Regions from separate parts of the Peribacillus sp. NPDC097295 genome, predicted to be linked through region 2. Evidence: a T-box and tRNA genes for the amino acid it is inferred to sense, from the RefSeq annotation. Region 2 holds a T-box; the other holds one or more tRNA genes.
What was found. A T-box is a leader RNA that pairs with one kind of tRNA and senses whether it is charged. The one in region 2 lies ahead of ACIQXN_RS00390 (valine--tRNA ligase), so its partner is inferred to be a tRNA-Val.
Positions count from the first base shown of each region.

Region 1: it encodes a tRNA-Val, which carries the amino acid that the T-box ahead of ACIQXN_RS00390 (valine--tRNA ligase) is inferred to sense. The anticodon was not compared.

Region 1 covers NZ_JBIWCW010000003.1:372,572-382,676, reverse strand. Annotated here, with positions in the region: gene ACIQXN_RS08240 (hypothetical protein) at 6-233, opposite strand; gene ACIQXN_RS08235 (SMI1/KNR4 family protein) at 657-1,679, opposite strand; gene murB (UDP-N-acetylmuramate dehydrogenase) at 1,881-2,789, opposite strand; tRNA gene ACIQXN_RS08225 (tRNA-Val) at 2,984-3,055, opposite strand; gene ACIQXN_RS08220 (hypothetical protein) at 3,269-3,490, shown strand; gene ACIQXN_RS08215 (phosphatidylglycerophosphatase A family protein) at 3,529-4,086, opposite strand; gene ACIQXN_RS08210 (alpha/beta hydrolase) at 4,269-4,991, shown strand; gene ACIQXN_RS08205 (YjcG family protein) at 5,072-5,587, shown strand; gene ACIQXN_RS08200 (GNAT family N-acetyltransferase) at 5,592-6,020, shown strand; gene ACIQXN_RS08195 (hypothetical protein) at 6,167-6,427, shown strand; gene ACIQXN_RS08190 (spore coat protein) at 6,667-7,155, shown strand; gene ACIQXN_RS08185 (hypothetical protein) at 7,209-7,505, opposite strand; gene ACIQXN_RS08180 (ATP-dependent helicase) at 7,656-9,929, shown strand; gene spoVIF (sporulation-specific transcription regulator SpoVIF) at 9,983-10,105, opposite strand, start outside.
Region 2 covers NZ_JBIWCW010000001.1:77,553-87,657, reverse strand. Annotated here, with positions in the region: gene hemB (porphobilinogen synthase) at 1-545, shown strand, start outside; gene hemL (glutamate-1-semialdehyde 2,1-aminomutase) at 586-1,875, shown strand; gene spoVID (stage VI sporulation protein D) at 2,039-3,694, shown strand; gene ysxE (spore coat protein YsxE) at 3,783-4,856, shown strand; gene ACIQXN_RS00395 (hypothetical protein) at 4,914-5,066, opposite strand; T-box leader at 5,345-5,572, shown strand; gene ACIQXN_RS00390 (valine--tRNA ligase) at 5,616-8,267, shown strand; gene ACIQXN_RS00385 (ATP-grasp domain-containing protein) at 8,322-9,167, opposite strand; gene ACIQXN_RS00380 (ATP-grasp domain-containing protein) at 9,167-10,078, opposite strand.

The sequences.
Region 1 (10,105 bases), on a different contig from region 2:
TTCAGCTAACCCTGGACTTTCCCATTAATGACCACACACTTCCCGTTTGTAGGTTGCTTCACCATCTTTCCATCCTTGATGTGTACAGTGTAAGTATTATTGACGTTAGCATCTGACCTTGCTAGGTCTCCTGTTCTTGCTATGATATTTTTGACACTTTCCTTCCTCAGATTATTCATAATTTGCTTTTTCCATTTTTCCCTCTTGTCATTTCGATTATTTTTATCAACCATGAGGATCCCATCCTTCTTGTTTGATTTATTTTTCTTTCTAATATCAGAGTATTAAATTCTTAACCATTCTGTTACCCATAGGCTTTTCCTTTATTATTTTTATTTTGATTTCTTTGTCAGAGGATGGTCACAAGTAAAATTGAAACTGAAAAAATCAAGGTAGTCTTTTAATTTTAGACAAAAAAATGGTGAAGCATTGTCTCAACAATGCTTCACCATTTTGATGACATGTAAGGGGTTCGAAGCAGCAATCCCTTCCCTATCAACTTTATACGGTATAGATATCAACAAAACTCTTTAAAACGAATATAGTCAAAATCAATATGTTAGCAAATATGTGGGCTCAGCTGATCTGCTACAATTAATTTATGTCCTTATTCAACTATCCTGCCTATAGCTTCAAAGCAAAGTGCTATAAGTTTTTTACAATATTTTTACTTTGTTCCACACCTGCTCTAATGGCTGCCCACCTAAAGTGGCTTGATTCAATAATTCTTCTCTTGTTCCAAAAGATTGTAGATCCACATCGGTTTCTCCACCGAACACGGAAATATGCCACAAATTAGAATGCTGATTGATATGATAAATCTCATCTTGATAAGCAAAGCTAACTCGTTTGTCCTTTTGTAAATCCTCTTTTAATTCTTCATACGAATAATTCATCTTTTCGATAATCATCTCTGCATACATTCGTACATCGCTATCGGAATCATTCTTGAAAATCTCTATAAAAGTCTGGATGGTTTCATCATCTAATTGATAACTTAAAGTGTTCCATACATTATTAGCAATGCCATTTCTTATATGGTCATCAGGATGATTGCTTAACTTTAAAAATTGCTTACTCACCCATTCAACATCCCGTTCAAATTGCGAAACATAAATGATAGCATAGAATAGTTCTTCTACATCATCTTGTTGTAAAAGGATCTCAAAATCATCCTTACCATAATGTTTCATTAGAAAGTCATCATCATCTTCTTCAGGGGGTTCAAATTCTTCCATATACAATCGTTCTAAAAATTCATCAAACGTATTCGAAATTTTTATAATCGTTTCGTCTTCGTTATCTACATACACAATGGAAGGGTTAGAATCAACATTTCGATAATCAAAGGCAACCCAAGTATGTCCATCTCCATTAAACAAAATCAGTCCTTCGGGCATTTCCCATTCTTTAATGAGATATTCACTATCTAATATGCTGTTTTTTTCACCTATCCCAAAAATATGATCTACGCGAATATGATTTTCTGCCCACGAGGTTGGAAAATCTATAGGATACGAGTTAAAGTTAGTAAATCCTCCATTCTGTTCTTTGAGGATATCTATATAGGAAGGCGGTAATTTTACTTTTAAATCTTGTTCAGCTTTTTCTACCATTTCATCTGTTAACGGCTCTAACTTAAAATAGTCATCCTCTTCTTCCCAAAAGACACTTGCCATTAAATCACTTCCCTAATATATATATCTATTTGAATGAGTCATCCATATTGAAATCCTCGTCTTCCAAAAATAGATTCCTGGAGGCTTCTCAACTAAAAATTTATATCTACAGCTCGGACAATTATACCATAATTTTCTAAGGACTCTTCCTACAAAAAAAAAGACTTCCGCTTTTACATAAGCGAAAGTCTTTTTAAAGGCTTAATCTTCTCCAATTATTTTAACTTCGGTTTCAAGTTCTACATCAAATTTAGATTTAACGGTTTTTTGAACGTATTGAATGAGTTCCAAATAATCGGTGGCTGTAGCGGATCCTACATTCACAATAAATCCAGCGTGTTTAGTTGAAACCTGGGCACCTCCGATTTGCTTACCTTGTAACCCGCTATCCTGAATTAATTTACCTGCAAAATGACCAGGCGGCCGTTTGAAGACACTTCCGCAAGACGGGAACTCAAGTGGTTGTTTAGATTCCCTCTGGAAAGTTAGCTCATCCATTTTACTTTTGATGTCTTCATATTCGCCTTTCTGTAATAAGAAAGTAGCTTCGAGGACCAGTAATTTTTCTTTTGAGAAGCGGCTAGATCGATAACCCAATTCTAGCTCATCCTTATGTAAGGTCTTTAATTCTCCCGTATGCGTAATAACAAGAGCATCTTTGAGGACATCGGATATTTCTCCACCGTATGCTCCTGCATTCATATAGAGGGCTCCTCCAACCGAACCAGGTATCCCACAAGCAAATTCCAAACCTGTAAGATGATTCTCTAAAGCATATCGTGAAGCTTGAATAATAGCTGCTCCACTTTGAACGGTCAGTTCCTCACCGTTGGTATGCATACTATCTAGCTGAATAAGGGTCATTACAATTCCCCGGATGCCCCCATCTTTAATAATCATATTCGACCCATTACCTACGATTGTTAACGGTATATGATGGTTCTCCGCATACGTATAAATAGCTTGGACCTCTTGATAGCTTTTAGGTGTGACGAAATAATCCGCTTTACCGCCTGTTTTAGTAAACGTATAGTTATGTAGCGGTTCATTCATTTTCACATTACTTGGATGAACAATCTTCTGAAGGTCTGAAAACGTTTGTGTACTCATTTATATAAACTCCCATTTAAATATTTTAGAAAAAGAGGACCGAATGATGCAGTTCCCCTTTGTAAAACTAATATGTTAGATGTTTCATTATATTCTTGGAATGTAGGGAAAACAATGATTAAGTTTTAGTTTTGACCTGCTAATAACAAAAAAACGGCAAAAACATTGTCTCTACAATGCTTCCACCGTTCTGATGACCTGTGAGGGATTCGAACCCACGACCCCTTCCCTGTCAAGGAAGTGCTCTCCCACTGAGCTAACAAGTCGTATGTAAAATGGGCTTGCTCTATTACTTAAGTACATAATTTATTATAAGTTTTTTTCAACAAAAGTCAACGAATTATTTTGAAAAAGTTTTCCGTGTACCATTTAAAAAAGCAATAAATATAAAAAGAACAAACGTTCGTTTTTTTATTGCATACCGAACGAACGTTCGCGTATAATATAAACAAGAAATAATGGAAATGGAGGTTAACGGAATGAACTATATCATTCGTAAGCATATGGACGAAGAGATTCCTATGGAAATCATTTACCTTTCAGAAAGCGGAAAGATCACGCAGCGAAGAATTGAAGTACTTGAATTATATCCAGGTTATATTCGTGCCTTTTGTTTACTGCGGCGAACAAAACGAACATTTAAAATGGATAATATTCTTTCTGCCCGCCTTATTAAGTCCAGATATGGGAGGTCAGGATGAGCCTTTAACCCCCTAACATATCGCTTTAGGTCCCGAGTTTATCCGATTAACTCCTCTTCTTCCTGAATATCCTTCTCCTGCTCCGTTAAAGACTCTTCGTCATCTCTTAGACGGTGAGCCAATCTTGATGCGGCACTTGCGGCTATGCTTGCAACGATATCATCCAGAAATGTATGCACCACTCCCTCTTGCTTCTTATCTAACTCATGAATGACACCGATTTTATTTTTATCCAAATGCCCAAAGGTTGTGACGGCAATGCTACCGTATCCGAGTACCGCACCAAACGCTATCGTTTCATCCACACCAAACAGCCCTTCATCAGATTCAACAATGGATTGTAACGGTTCCGAGAGCTTCTTTTGTTCTGCGAGTTTATCAAGTTCAACACCGACTAATATAGCATGCTGAATTTCTCTTTTTAGAAGCACCCGCTCGACGCTTTTAATGCATTCCTCCCGTTTCAAGTCAGCTTTGTATGGGAATTGCAATTCATAGACAATCTCCGCAATAGCTTCGACACTGACACCCCGGTCTATTAATGTTTGCTTAGCCGCTCTTGTAACTTCTCTGCTATGGACGCGTACATCTGCCATTTTATCTGCCTCCCCATTTATTTTTTTATATCTTTTCATTATAACATTTTATATTTTAAATATTTAGAAAATAAAACAAAAATTCACTTTTCCCTATCCTTCATAGGAGAAAAAGAATCTAGGCTATGCTAAAATAACTAAGTAAGGTTAATATTCAATATAAATCCATAGAGGTGCGGGAAATGAGTTTACGCAAAGGCACGATAAAAGAATATATGTTTAGAAGTGAAGCATTATCTGAGGAATTAGAGCTACTTGTGTATTTACCGGCTAATTTTTCACCACTTTATAAATATACGCTCGTCATTGCTCAAGATGGTCGCGATTACTTCCAAATGGGCAGAATTGGTCGTGTGACGGATGAACTATTAGGAAACGATGAAATTGAGAATGTTATAATCATCGGTATTCCTTATAAAGATCGGTTTGACCGCAGAAGGAAGTATCATCCTGATGGAGAACAACACGACGCCTACATACGTTTCCTAGCCCATGAACTTGTTCCGTTTTTAGATGAGGAATTCCCAACCTATCAAATGGGGCATGGCCGGGCATTGATAGGGGATTCTCTTGGCGGTACAGTTTCTTTACTGACCGCACTTAAATATCCTCATACATTCGGCAAATGCATCATGCAGTCACCGCTTGCCAATGAAGTTGTGATGGATGCCGTCCGTAATTTCGAGGAACCTCATCTACTTGAACTTTATCATGTGATTGGAACAGAAGAGACCGACGTTCCAACAACAGATGGGAATCGGGAAAACTTCATCGTACCCAATCGGGAATTGCATAACTTACTTAATCAAAAAGGGTTCACTTGTTTCTATGAGGAATTTGAAGGTAATCACACTTGGAAGTTTTGGCAGGCAGATTTAAAAAGAGCCCTTTTAGAAATGTTCTAAAGTATTACATTAGGCTATAAGGACAGACTCCTTGACCTAAATATTCAAAAGATTAAATCATAATCCTAGGAGGCCACAATATGAAATATGGTGTTGCAATTTTCCCTTCAAAAAAACTTCAAGATTTAGCAAACTCCTACCGAAAACGGTATGATACGAAGTATGCTTTTATTCCACCACATCTAACACTTAAACAACCGTTTGAAGCGACTGAAACGGAAATTTCCGCAATTGCAGAACGGTTGGAGGACATTGCACGGAAGTTCCAGCCTTTCACCTTGAATGTTACGAAAGCGAAATCTTTCCAACCCGTCAGCAACACCATTTATTTTAAGGTAGAGATGTCCAAGGAACTTGAAGGGTTACATGAAATCCTTCATGATGAAAAGTTCTTCAAAACTGACTCCGAACATGCTTTTATTCCACATATAACGATTGCACAAGATTTATCGGATAATGAACATTCGGATGTGTTAGGCCAATTGAGCATGCTTGATGTAAGCCACGAAGAGGAAGTCAAAAGAATTCATTTATTATATCAACTGGAAGATGGTACGTGGACCGTATATGAAACATTTCGTTTAGGAGCTGAATAATTTCGTGTTTGTAAAAATTGTCGAGAACGACCAAGAACGTGAGTATGCTTATACCATTAGAAAAAAAGTTTTTGTCGAGGAACAACATGTCCCACTTGAAGAAGAGATCGATCAATATGAAGAAGATTCCATTCACTTCGTTTTATATAACGATGAAGAACTCCCTGTCGGTGCGGGTAGATTCCGGATTATAGATGGCATTGGTAAGGTTCAGCGCATTTGTGTACTTCCACCGGCCCGCAAGACCGGGGCCGGTGCCATGGTCATGAATGCCATTGAACAATATGCCGTTTCACAAGACATCTCCCAACTGAAGCTAGATGCTCAATTGCATGCCATCCCCTTTTACTCAAAATTAGGTTATGACATCATTTCCGAGGAATTTATGGATGCTGGCATTGCACACAAGACGATGATTAAACAGATTTCATAATAAAAAACGCTGTTCCCTTTGATTTCGCTAAGGGAACAGCGTTTTTTTTACCTACCCATTTATTATAAAAAAACAGTTCCGTTCTATGTCAATCTCTGCAAATGAACATAGTCTATATATAGAAAGTAAGAAGGAGGGAAAATTTCATGAGTAATGAATTTAATTTAGAGGAATCACAAAAAAGGCTAATGGAATTGCTTGTTTCACGGACTATGAGGAAGCATGGCTTCAAAAAAGATAAAGTCGATCTGACCGAAAAAGAGAGAAACAACCTTAAAGAGACCGTTCGCTATTTACAAGAACAGTCTCAAATTCTCATCAATAAAGAAAAGAAAATAACCGAACATGACGTCAACCCAGTCACGAATTCCTATCAAACTAAGTACAAAGATTCCAAAGAACAATAACATCATTGTTCTTCATCTAAAACCTTACTTGTCGATAAGACAGTACAAATAAAACATGACTGAGCAGCTCTTACATTTCATCCCTAACATATTAGCTTCGTTAAAAATTACTTTCACTAAACTTAAAATTTTCCTTACTCACAAAAAAATAAACGATTGAAATGATTTATTCGTCCAACCAGATTTATCATCTACGCATATTTTAATAGGGAGTATATATCCTAAGGAGGAAAAATGACATGAACCAAAATGTATATCGTAGCAATTGTAATACACACGAAGGCTCTGACAGATCATGGTCAGCCCTAGATTCTAATTCCAACCATCCACTAACTGGATTTTGCGGCAATGATGACACACAGATTGACCAAGAGGCAAAACAGGATAATTCACAACTCCAGCTTTCTGAAGAACTCATTTACATTAAAGATTCTTGTAATGTAAATATCACTTCTACAGATGTAAAAGCTGCACTTTCTTTACAAGCGGCCCTCCAAGCAGCAATCGCAGTAATCGTCAGCATTTCCATTGCAGATGCCGATAATGCTGATCGCATTACCCAAGAGTTGATCCAATCTTCTAATGTAAAACAAATCACTCGCCAAAAAACAATTGTAGAAAACAGCCGTGATATTGAAGTGACAACAACTGATGCTCAAATTGCTCTTAACATTCAACTTTTACTACAATTGTTACTAGCTCTAATCGTTGAAATCGACATTCTTTAAAAGAAAGCACAAAAAGGACACTCTTCGTGTCCTTTTGTATTTTCATGGGAAATTCAAGCCATCTCGTTTACATACCCGCCTTTTCCTGTCATTTCTACCTGGATTTCTTCATGAGCCCTCATCATTAAATGATTCTTATACTTACCTGTACTTGAAGAACCATCCTCTTTCACGTTCGTGACTTGGTCAAATTTTTCGGACCGTTTCGTTTCGTCTTCTAGTACTTGGTCAAAACGAATTGGCTGAATGGGTGTCGTTCCATCAACGATTCTCGGTTTCCTCCCCGCTTCAACTGTCCGGTTCGCATATTGAATATACTCGAATTGTGTTATTGGCGCTATGTATCCCATTTATTAACCCTCCTCACATAAAAGATTCTCTTCCATTCACTTACCCACTTCAGAATAATATGAAACATCTTTTTCACATTCTTTTTTTCTATTTCTCTGGTAAAATGGAGATTGCCGATATTTTTTAATAGATTTGAGGTATCCATTTATATGAATCAAGCTAAATCAGGAAATGAAATCGTACATCTACTTACTGTTTCGGCTAGTGAGCTGCAGACACTTTTTGAAAAAGGAAAACGTGATCAGCTTTCTTGTGTCATATGTGATAAATCCGTGAAATTATTCATTGGGATTCATGAAACACCTTATTTTTATCACAGTGACCCTTCACGAACTGCTTGTGAAATGCCAAGTTTTATACAAAAAAATGAGACTAAACCTTTAGAATACATGGAACGAAACGGATTCAAGATGCCTAAATCACGAACGATTACAGAAACAAAGCCAGTCATCGAACCATTTTTAAAAAGTAGGACCATTACAGGCAATTCTCCCTTTTTAAATAAAACATCCGTCAGCACTGAACAAAAGGACCCCTACTTTCAGGAGCTATCTTCTAACGGGGTAATACTGGATGATGAACAGTTAAAGGCGGCCAAAACGATTGAAGGCCCCGTTCTTGTTTTATCCGGGGCAGGAAGTGGCAAGACCAGAGTATTGACGGTACGGACTGCCTATATGCTAACTGTCGAAAAAATTAATCCAAAAAGCATCATGCTTGTAACCTTTACAGCCAAATCTGCCAAGGAAATGCAACAACGGCTAATCAGCTATCCTTATATGACCCCTTCCCTCGTCTCTCAAATTGTTAGTGGTACTTTCCACAGCATTTTTTATAAAATCCTGATCTTTCATGAACCTGCAAAATGGCAACGGGAATTCTTGTTGAAGTGGAATTGGGAAAAAGAAAAAATATTGAAACAAGCTGGTCGGGAATTGGAGCTTGATGAAAAGGAATTCGCCTATGATCAGGCCCTTCAGCAAATCGGGCTTTGGAAAAACTCATTAATCTTTCCGGATGATGTCAAACCGAATGATGATTGGGAGAAATCCTGTCTATTCTTATATAAAAAATACGAAGCCTATAAAGAACAAACAAGCAAATACGATTTCGATGATATGCTAGTCGGTTGTTATGTATATTTGAAAAGCCACCCTGAATCGTTACTCAAATATCAGCAACGGTTCCGCTATTTTTTAGTGGACGAGTTCCAGGATATTAATAAAGTTCAATATGAATTGATAAAACTCCTTTCTGCGGAAACAAAAAATGTTTGTGCGGTCGGAGATGACGATCAGGCCATCTATTCATTCCGTGGTAGTGATCCGAAATATATACTGAATTTCAAACATGATTTCCCTGGTTCCCAAATTGTGAAGTTGACCGAAAATTATCGTTCCTCCCATGAGATCGTTGCGACAGCAAACCGAATGATAAAACGAAATCAGCACCGGATGGATAAAACGATGCGTGCCCAGCATAATCAGGGAAACCCAGCCGTATTATTTTATCCGTATGATGAAGAGTTAGAAGCGACGATGATCGTTACTGACATTCAAGAAAAGATTTCCAAAGGCGCCAATCCTGGTGACTTTGCCATCCTTTATAGAACGCATACGATGTCGCGTGCCATTTTTGAAAGGTTAGCTTCTTCCAATTTGCCCTTCGTGATTGAAAAGGATGCCGATTCCTTTTATGAACGCCGGGTCATCCATGGCATGCTTGCGTTCATGCGGTTAAGCCTGCATCCTCAGGATAGCAAGGCAGCTTCAGACGTCCTTTCTTCCTTGTTTTTAAGGCAAGGTGTCTTACAGGAATTAAAAGCACAAACCATCCTGCAAGATTGTGATTTCATTGACGCATTTGCCTTTGTGAAAACGGGTCATGCCTTTCAGGAACGAAAGCTAAAGGCGATACCTGCGCAAATCCGTTCTATTAAAACCATGTCTCCCCTTGTAGCCATAGAAATCATCGAAAAGGATTTGGGGTATCAGGAGTATGTAAAAAAACGGGGAAATGAAGCAAATCTTGAAAAGGGTTCGGATGATATTCGTGATTTGAAGGTGGCCGCAAATCGGTTCCCAACCGTCGCTGCCTTCCTGGACCATGTCGATCATATGACGGCCATGGTTCAGGAAGTAAAACAGCTGTCCAAGCACTTTAAAGATGCCATACAGCTCACGACGATCCACCGTTCTAAGGGCCTTGAATACCAGTCCGTTTATGTCCTGGCCGCTGTTGACGGCAGCATCCCTCATGATTTTGCCCTGGATTCATACCGAAAGGGCGATCTTGACCCACTTGAAGAGGAAAGAAGATTACTCTATGTGGCCGCGACCAGGGCCAAAAAGAACCTTTATCTCTCGGTACCACAAACGAGACGTGGACGGACAGCCCAGCCGTCACGGTTCTTGAATTTTTAGCGATACCAAAGAAAACAGGAGCCCCCATTTACTTTAGGCTCCTGTTTTCTTTATTATTTTTTATTCATCATATTGGAAATCGTCCCGAAATCCAGTTTATTTCCCTCTGCAACGATAGAATGTACGATTTTGTCTTCCATTTCCTTATTGACGGGTTTATTAGCGATTTGAGAAAC
Region 2 (10,105 bases):
TTGCTAAAACGGCGATCAGCCAAGCTGAAGCAGGTGCTGATATCATTGCACCTTCAAATATGATGGATGGATTTGTTGCAGCCATCCGTACAGGCCTGGATGAAGCGGGTTATGAAGATATTCCAATCATGTCATATGCCGTGAAATATTCTTCCGCTTTTTATGGTCCTTTCCGTGAGGCTGCGAATGGAGCTCCTCAGTTCGGTGATCGTAAAACATACCAAATGGACCCTGCAAATCGTTTAGAAGCTTTCCGTGAAGCAGAATCAGACGTGAACGAAGGGGCCGACTTCCTAATCGTGAAACCGGCTCTTTCTTACATGGATATCATCAGGGATATGAAAAACACTTATAGACTACCGATTGTGGCTTATAATGTTAGTGGAGAGTATTCGATGGTGAAAGCTGCTGCCCAAAATGGCTGGATTGATGAGAAAGCTATCGTCATGGAAATGATGACGGGCTTTAAACGTGCAGGTTCCGACTTGATCATTACCTATTTTTCAAAAGAGATAGCACGCTGGATTGATGAAGATAATAATTAATGGAAAAATAATAATATAGTTAAGAAAAGGGGACTGAAGCATGCGGTCATACGAAAACTCGAAAAAAGCGTTTGCCGAAGCAAAAAACTTGATGCCAGGTGGCGTGAATAGCCCTGTCCGTGCCTTCAAATCAGTGGATATGGATCCTATTTTCATGGAACGTGGAAAAGGTTCAAAACTGTATGATATTGATGGCAACGAATATATTGACTACGTTCTTTCATGGGGCCCGCTAATTCTTGGCCACACGAATGACCGTGTTGTTGAGGCTTTAAAAAAGGTAGCGGAATCCGGGACAAGCTTTGGAACTTCTACTGAGATTGAAAATGAACTAGCTAAGCTGGTCATTGAACGTGTCCCTTCAATCGAAATGATCCGGATGGTCTCTTCCGGAACGGAAGCTACGATGAGTGCGCTAAGGTTAGCGAGGGGCTATACCGGCCGTGATAAAATCTTGAAGTTTGAAGGCTCCTACCATGGCCATGGCGATTCCCTGCTGATTAAAGCAGGATCTGGTGTTGCCACGTTAGGCTTACCAGATAGCCCAGGTGTTCCAGAGGGAATTGCAAAGAATACGATTACGGTTCCGTACAATGATCTTGCAGCCACTCAATATGCGTTTGAACAGTTTGGTGAAGATATTGCATGTATCATCGTAGAACCTGTTGCAGGGAATATGGGTGTCGTAGCTCCACAACCTGGTTTCTTGGAAGGGCTGCGTGACTTGACCACCCAATACGGGGCTTTATTGATCTTTGATGAAGTCATGACAGGCTTCCGGGTCGGTTATAACTGTGCCCAGGGGTACTTCGGTGTTCATCCGGACTTAACTTGCCTAGGAAAAGTAATCGGTGGTGGTTTGCCGGTAGGTGCTTTCGGTGGTAAACGTTCCATCATGGAGCAAATAGCTCCTAGTGGCAACATTTATCAAGCAGGAACGTTGTCTGGAAATCCGCTTGCTATGACTGCAGGGCTTGAAACGTTAAGTCAGTTGACTCCTGAATCGTATGACGAGTTTACCCGTAAAGGCGATATGCTCGAAAAAGGTATTGGAGAAGCGGCGAAACGTTATGGCATTCCAATTACATTCAACCGCGCCGGTTCCATGATCGGGCTTTTCTTCACAAATGAAGATGTAGTGAACTACGATACTGCCAAAACTTCCGATTTGGAATTTTTCGCTTCGTACTACAGGGAAATGGCGAACCAAGGTATTTATCTTCCGCCGTCCCAATATGAAGGTTTATTCCTTTCCACTGCGCATAGCGATGAAGATATCGAAAAAACCATCGCAGCCGCTGAAAAGGCTTTTGCTAAATTGAAAAAATAATCTTAAGGGTTTCCTCAAAATACGGGGAAGCCTTTTTTATTTGTTTGATAGGAGAAGACTTTGATCTTCCTTCCCAGTGATTAATGGAATAATCAATGGCCTTTCTTCATAGATTGTTATTGGTATAGGTACCGTTTTCCTGAAGCTGAAAGGAGGAGTTGTCTTGTCGCAAGAAAATGAATCGTATTTGCGATTTTCTTTGGAAGAATCCGTTTGGTTTCATAAAGGACAGGAAGTGGCTGAACTTTATTCGATATCCCTTGACCCAAATGTGACAATCCAAGAAAGCGATCAATATGTGTTTATCCGAGGTTCTTTAGATTTAAGTGGTGAATACAAAGATTCGCAAAACGGTGAACATGAGGAATATCCCCAAAGTTTTTTGCCAAAAGCCGTTCAAAAGGTTGAGAGGCAATCAAATGGGCTCAATGAATTCACGCACCGTTTTCCGGTTGATATAACGATACCGAATAATCGAATTTCCTCGTTGGAGGAAATCGACATTGCGATTCAAAGTTTTGATTATGACTTGCCGGAACGTAACTGTCTCAAATTGCAGGCAGATTTGTTGATAACCGGTATTTACAACGATTCCTATGTGGAAGAGCGTACGGACATGGAGCAAGAGACTGAGGAGACCGAGTTTGTTGAAGAATCTGATGAAGAAAATGAATCATATATTCCATATGCAGCTGCTGAACCACCTGTACCAGACTTTCAACATGTATTTCGAAATGAAGAGGAAGAAGGATTGTATACTCCTTTTTCCGCGGAAGCAAAACGAGTCGCTGAAGCAAAAGAGGATGAAGAGGAAGAACCTATTTATCTAAGCAATCAACATAATGCGCCCGTTTTTGATATCCCTGTATCACCATTTCCAGAAGAGATGCAGTGGGAAACGCAGGTCAATGGCCGAGACGATATTGAGACCCAAGTGAAAAGAAGAGTTATAGAAATTGAGGAAGAGAAGAATGAAGCTAATGATTCCAAGGGGAAAAGCCCAGTATCAAGGTTCGAGAAAGGAAAAGAAGAGAATATTGAACAGCAGGTAAAAAGACGGGTGAATGAGATTGAGGCAGAAAAAGGAGGAGGCATTGAGAAACAAGTAAAAAGGCGAGTGTCCGAGATAGAGGCCAAAAAAGAAGGAAACGTCGAAGGACAGGTAAATGGACGGGTGCCAGAGATACAAGTAGAGAACAAGGAGAGCATAGAACAGCAGGTAAAAAGAAGAGTGGCGGAGATAGAAGATAAAAAAGGTAAGCATATTGAAACGGATGTAAAAAGAAAAGTGGCTGAAATAGAAGAAGAAAAGGAAGGTTCCGTGTATCTGACCGATGTGGAAAGTGTTCCGGTTGTTAAAATTCCGGGATCTCCTCACCAAGAACAGGAAGTCATCGTCAATAGGCAGGATGATGACCTTAAAGAAGAAAATGAGTCCTCAAGTCTTGAAAAAGATTCGGAATCTCATTCGTCTTTAAGCGACTTATTCAAACGAAGGGAAAAATCAGCACAACAGGTTAAGGATTTGAGTAACTATAAAGGCAGAAAAAAACAAAATACAGAACAGACTGATAAGGAAAAGCAAGATAATTACGGTAACCAACATTCCATCATGGATCTTTTCGGGAGAAAGCAGGAAGAAGAATTGGTCAGGATGAAGGTTTGTATCGTTCAGCAAGGGGAAACGTTGGATGATTTGGCCCAGCGTTATGGTGTCACGGTACAATCCTTACTTCTTAGCAATGAACTAGAATCGAACCAGAATGTCAACGAAGGGCAAGTCATCTACATTCCTAAGGCCATAGCCTATAAAAACTAATAACCAGCAGAAAGCAGAGCAAATGGCTCTGCTCCTGTTTTATTTTGCATACACAAAAGGGTTGGTTTAGAGAAAGTGAGTGAGTCTCGTGAGGGAAAACGAGAATCAACAGCAGAATAATATTATAGATAAGGATTCGGAATATGTATTAAAGGAGTATGCCCTTTACGTTCAATATATTGAGGATTTCGGAAGGGTGAAAAAAGTGTACAGCGACCGTGGTACCTTTGCCTTGAAGTCGATTACCCCTCATAACGGCATGGATTTTATCCGCAACATCCAAACGCTGTATCACCGGGGATACAACCGGATCGTCCCTATATACCAAACGATGGATCAACGCTATGCCGTCCTTCATAATGGCCGCCTATACTACCTGATGCCTTGGTTGAATAATGAGGAAAACGGCGAACGTGACGAAAAGCATAAGCAAATGTTCAGGGAACTTGCCAGGATGCATACCCTTTCTGTAAAAGAAACAGAGGTGGATACAGAGGAACGGGAAGCCCATTATGAAAGAACGCTGAGTGAGTGGAATACGCAGAAGGAATTCATGGAAGAGTATATCGTTAACTGTGAGAAGAAGTGGTATATGTCACCATTTGAAATGTCCGTCTGTACCTTTTTTACGGACATAACCCAGGCATTGAACTACTCGATCAAGAAATTTGAAACATGGTTCGAAAAGACCAAGGAAAGTGAAAAAGTGCGGACTGTGCTTACCCATGGGAAGGTTTCGTTAAAGCATTTTGTATATGATGAACGGGGGTATGGCTACTTTATTAATTTTGAGAATTCGAATACTGCGCCTCCCCATTTCGATTTACTTCCCTTTCTCGTCAAAACGGCGAGGACCTATCCAATCCAATGTGATGATTGCGTGGATTGGCTTTATAATTACCTTCGTTTTTTTCCGTTGAAAGAAGAAGAAATGTTGCTGATGCAAAGTTATCTTGCCTTCCCAGGGTCGGCATTGGAGGCCGTGAAGAATTATTCCGAAGGTAAAGGTCTTAGGACGGAACTGGATAATGTTACGAAATTACAAAGGCAATTCTGGCTCCTGAAGAATGTTGAATATATGGTGATGAAAGTAGAAGAGGTCGAACAGCAGAAAAAGGCGGCAGCAGAAGCGGCCAAAGAGGAACAATCTCCCCCAAGCTAAATATACATGATTGGATATTCATCCATTCATGTATATTTTTTTGCTGTAGGGGAATAATTATATCCATTCTAAATATAAAGACATGGCTAAAAAAATAAAAGCGACCAACAGAAGCATATCGAAGAAAGTTGGAAATATTAACGTGCGAATTCCCTGGAAAACGATAAAGGGGACAATGAACTGCTGACAAACACCGCGGAACTTTTTCATCCAAGGTGGCAAAGTATAAGGTGAATATTTTCTTCTCAAGATTACACCTTCCTTTGTAGGACTTCTTTTATTGTATGGGAGGGCTGCGGAACATGTGAGAAATCCTGAACATCCATGATACGCTGCTGATATAATAGAGTAAATCATGCTACCGTTATGAGCCTCCCTCATCGAATGGGGTCATACTTACGAAAGTAAACGAAAAGATGATTGACTGGAGCCCCCTTTTTTTTGTACTATATACTATATGCGTTTAATGAATTTACATATGAATATAAATGAATGTAAAGACCGGAAATAGTAAGATGAAATGCCCTTATCAGAGAGGAAACCATTGGTGCGAGGTTTCTAAGCAGGCAGCATCAGAAGTCGTCCGCGAGCAGTCTTCGTGAACCCTGTAAGTAGCGAAGGCCGGTGAAGAGCCGTTATTCCATTTGAGAGCCGGGAAAGAGTGTATCTTTTTCGGAAAAAAGGTGGCACCGCGAACAACTTCCTTCGTCCTTTTATGATGATGGAAGTTTTTTTTATGCCCAAAAGGAGGAAAACAACATGGAAGAAAACCAAATTTCAATGCCGACTAAATACGATCCACAAGCAATAGAGAAAGGCCGCTATAAATGGTGGCTTGATGGAAAGTTTTTTGAAACAACAGGTGACGATAAAAAAGAACCCTACACAATCGTTATCCCTCCGCCGAACGTAACAGGTAAGCTACATCTTGGCCATGCTTGGGATACAACACTTCAAGATATCTTGACGCGAATGAAACGCATGCAAGGGTATGATGTGCTTTGGCTTCCTGGTATGGATCACGCGGGTATCGCAACACAAGCGAAAGTGGAACAAAAGCTTCGTGCTGAAGGCGTTAGCCGCTATGACTTGGGCCGTGAAAAATTCGTGGAAGAAACATGGAGATGGAAAGAGGAATATGCAAGTCATATTCGTGAGCAATGGGCAAAACTTGGTCTTGGCCTGGACTATACCCGTGAGCGCTTCACGCTTGATGCTGGCCTTTCTAAAGCGGTAAACGAAGTATTCGTCAACCTTTATAAAAAAGGATTGATTTACCGTGGCGAATATATCATCAACTGGGACCCATCCACGAAAACGGCAATTTCCGATATCGAAGTGATTTATAAAGATATTCAAGGTGCGTTTTACCATATGAAATATCCGCTAGTTGACGGATCGGGAGAAATTGAAATTGCGACAACCCGTCCAGAAACGATGCTTGGTGATACGGCAGTTGCGGTACACCCTAAAGATGACCGTTACAAGCATTTAATCGGGAAAATGGTTCGTTTGCCAATCACTGGGCGTGAAATTCCGATCGTTGGCGATGATTATGTGGATATGGACTTCGGTTCGGGCGCAGTTAAAATCACACCTGCCCATGATCCTAATGACTTTGAAATCGGAAACAGACATAATTTAGAACGAATCCTTGTCATGCATGAAGATGGATCAATGAATGAGAAGGCCGGTAAATATGAAGGAATGGATCGTTTCGAATGCCGTAAGCAAATCGTCAAAGACTTGCAAGAAGCGGGAGTACTCTTCAAAATTGAAGATCACCTTCACTCTGTCGGCCATTCAGAGCGTAGCGGAGCAGTCGTTGAACCATATCTTTCTACTCAATGGTTCGTTAAAATGCAGCCTCTTGCTGATGCAGCGGTTGACCTACAAAAGAAAACCGAGGATGAGAAGGTTAACTTCGTTCCGGACCGCTTTGAGAAAACGTATCTGCATTGGATGGAGAATATTCGTGACTGGTGTATTTCCCGTCAGCTTTGGTGGGGACACCGTATCCCGGCTTGGTATCATAAAGAAACAGGCGAAGTGTACGTTGGACAGGAAGCGCCTGCTGATGCAGAGAACTGGGAACAAGATACAGACGTACTAGACACATGGTTCAGCTCCGCACTATGGCCGTTCTCGACTATGGGCTGGCCGGACAAGGAAAGCATCGATTTCAAACGCTATTATCCAACCGGAGCACTTGTAACGGGCTACGATATCATTTTCTTCTGGGTATCCCGGATGATTTTCCAAGCGCTTGAATTCACGGGTGAGCGCCCATTCGAAGACGTTCTGATTCATGGACTTGTTCGTGACGAACAGGGACGAAAGATGAGTAAATCGCTTGGTAATGGTGTCGATCCAATGGACGTCATAGACCAATACGGTGCCGATTCCCTACGTTACTTCCTTTCAACAGGAAGTTCACCAGGGCAAGATCTTCGTTATAGCACGGAAAAAGTCGAAGCGGTATGGAATTTCTCCAATAAGATCTGGAATGCCTCCCGTTTTGCCCTAATGAACATGAATGGCATGACGTATGATGAAATCGATTTAAGCGGCGAGAAATCGGTTGCCGACAAATGGATCTTGACTCGATTGAATGAAACGATATCAAACGTGACAAGACTTGCAGACCGTTATGAATTCGGTGAAGTGGGCCGCGTGCTTTATAACTTCATTTGGGATGATTTCTGTGACTGGTATATTGAAATGGCTAAACTTCCGCTATATGGAGAAGACGAAGCGGCGAAGAAAACGACTCGTTCGATTCTTGCATATGTGCTAGATAACACGATGAGATTGCTTCACCCATTCATGCCGTTCGTCACGGAAGAAATTTGGCAAAACCTGCCGCACCAAGGCGAATCAATTACGGTTGCTGCATGGCCTGTAGTGAACGAAGAGTTAACGGATACAGCTGCAGCCGAGGAAATGAAGCTGCTTGTTGAGATCATCCGTTCCGTTCGGAATATCCGTTCTGAGGTGAACACACCGTTAAGCAAAAAAATCAACTTGATTTTAAAAGCAAAAGATGAATCCATTTTAGAAACGTTAGAGAAAAACAGCAGTTATATCGAGCGCTTCTGTAATCCGGAACATTTGACTATCGGCATCGAGGTCGAAGAACCAGCACAAGCCATGACAGCTGTTGTGACGGGTGTCGAACTGATCCTTCCATTGACAGGACTGATCAATATCGATGAAGAAGTGAAACGTCTTGAAAAGGAACTCGACAAACTTAATAAAGAAGTAGAACGTGTACAGAAAAAATTAGGCAATGAGGGCTTTGTCAAAAAAGCGCCAGCAAGCGTCATTGAAGAAGAACGTGCCAAAGAAAAAGACTATAGTGAGAAACGTGATTCTGTCATTCATAGAATCAACGAATTAAAACAGCTTTAAAAAATAAAAAAGGATGAACCGGCCCTGTAAGAGGGTGGTTCATCCTTTTTTGTGTTAATAAATTGAGAGTTTTTCTTTTATAAACAGTAGGTACTCTTTTACAATATTCAAGTCACTGAGCGCACTGAGCGTCCGGCTTCCGACTACATCTTCGATTTCGTTAAGCAGAAGGTGGCCATCTTCGGCAAAAATGAAATCAATGCCGACCATCCCAAAGTCAAAGCAAGCAATAACCCGTTCAACGAGGGTCTTTTCAGAAGCTGACAGCTCATATAACGAAGCCGATCCGCCTAATGTGTAATTGGCCTTGAAGGTAGACGATGACTCTCTAAGCACAGCTGCAACGATTCTCGTACCAATGACAAATACGCGGATATCCTTTCCAAAAACACCTGGTTTTTGAACAATCCATTTGGCGTCAGGCAGTGCATGTAAATCCTTGTCTTGTTCGATTAAGTAAACCTGTTTACCGCCACGTCCATGAATGTCTTTTGCGATGAAAGGAAATTCCATATCGACCGCACGAGGTTGACCATGGCAATAAACGGTATCGGCCATTGGAATGCCGATGGAAGTCAAATACTGATGCGTTTTTGCTTTGTCATTCGCAAGCTCTGAGATAATAGAAGAGTTAAAGCAAGCAATGTGTAACTTTTCCAATTGTTTAGTGAAGAATGGATCAATGGTCCGGACTATTGCAAAATCCGGCAATCTTATTGGTTGCTGCTTATGTTCGACATACAATTGATTCGACTGATGGCCGATTTGTATGTCTTCGCGATAGTACAAATGCAAATCAAGGTTAAGTTCTTTTGCTTCATCAAGCATCCAATCTATGTATCCACTATTTTTTGCGGCATCTTCACGGTTATAAATCAGCCAGCCTGTTCGTTTAACCATCAGGATTCCTTTCTTTTTCGCATGTCATCCATCACATAATCAAACATGCTGTCAGCGATGTTAATGCCCGTACATTCATAAATATTGAGTAAATGCGAGTTCGAATTCACTTCACATAATAGCGGTCCATCTTCCCCGAACAATAAATCGACGCCGGCAAAATCCACACCCAAAATGGCGGCGCATCGGATGGCAAGATCACTTTCTTCCTTAGTCGGAGTATACGATGAGGCTTCTCCACCAGCTGTCATATTTGCCCGGAAGTCATGCTCGGACTTACGTTGCATCGAAGCGATGACTTGATTGCCGACGACGTTCACACGGATATCGCGGCCTTTACTATGCTCAATGAATTCCTGCATGATAAATGGCCTGTGCCCAAGCTTGTTCACCATTTCCAGAAATTCATGCTCTGAAGGGATTAAATACACCTGTTCCCCAAATGAGCCGTATGCTTCTTTTACAACGAGAGGGTATCCTAGTTCGCTGCCGATTTTCTTGAACGCATCGAGGTTCTTTCTCTCGATTCCTTCATAAGTAAAAGGAGGAAACAAGGTTTTTGGCATTGGGATACCGTGATTCGCTAAAGCTTGATGTGTTTTTGCCTTACTATCGCAAACCTCGATTGCCGTGCTACTGTTATATACAGGGAGGCCGAGCAGTTCCAGGTGGCGTGCCAAATGAATATCTTTATCCATGAACAGGACAAAATCAGGCAGCTTTTCAAATGTTCCTTTTAGTAGGGGTGTGCCATTTTCAATAACGGGAATCAAATTGGAATTACGGATAAGATCGGCTGATATTCCTTTTCTTACTGCGGATGCTTGTAAGAATAAAGCCAAGCTCGAAAACTTATCATGCTGCAAATAGCCGTTGACGACAATCCAACAGTGAAGTGAAGAAGATTTCATGGAAATTCACTACCTTTCATCTAGGTA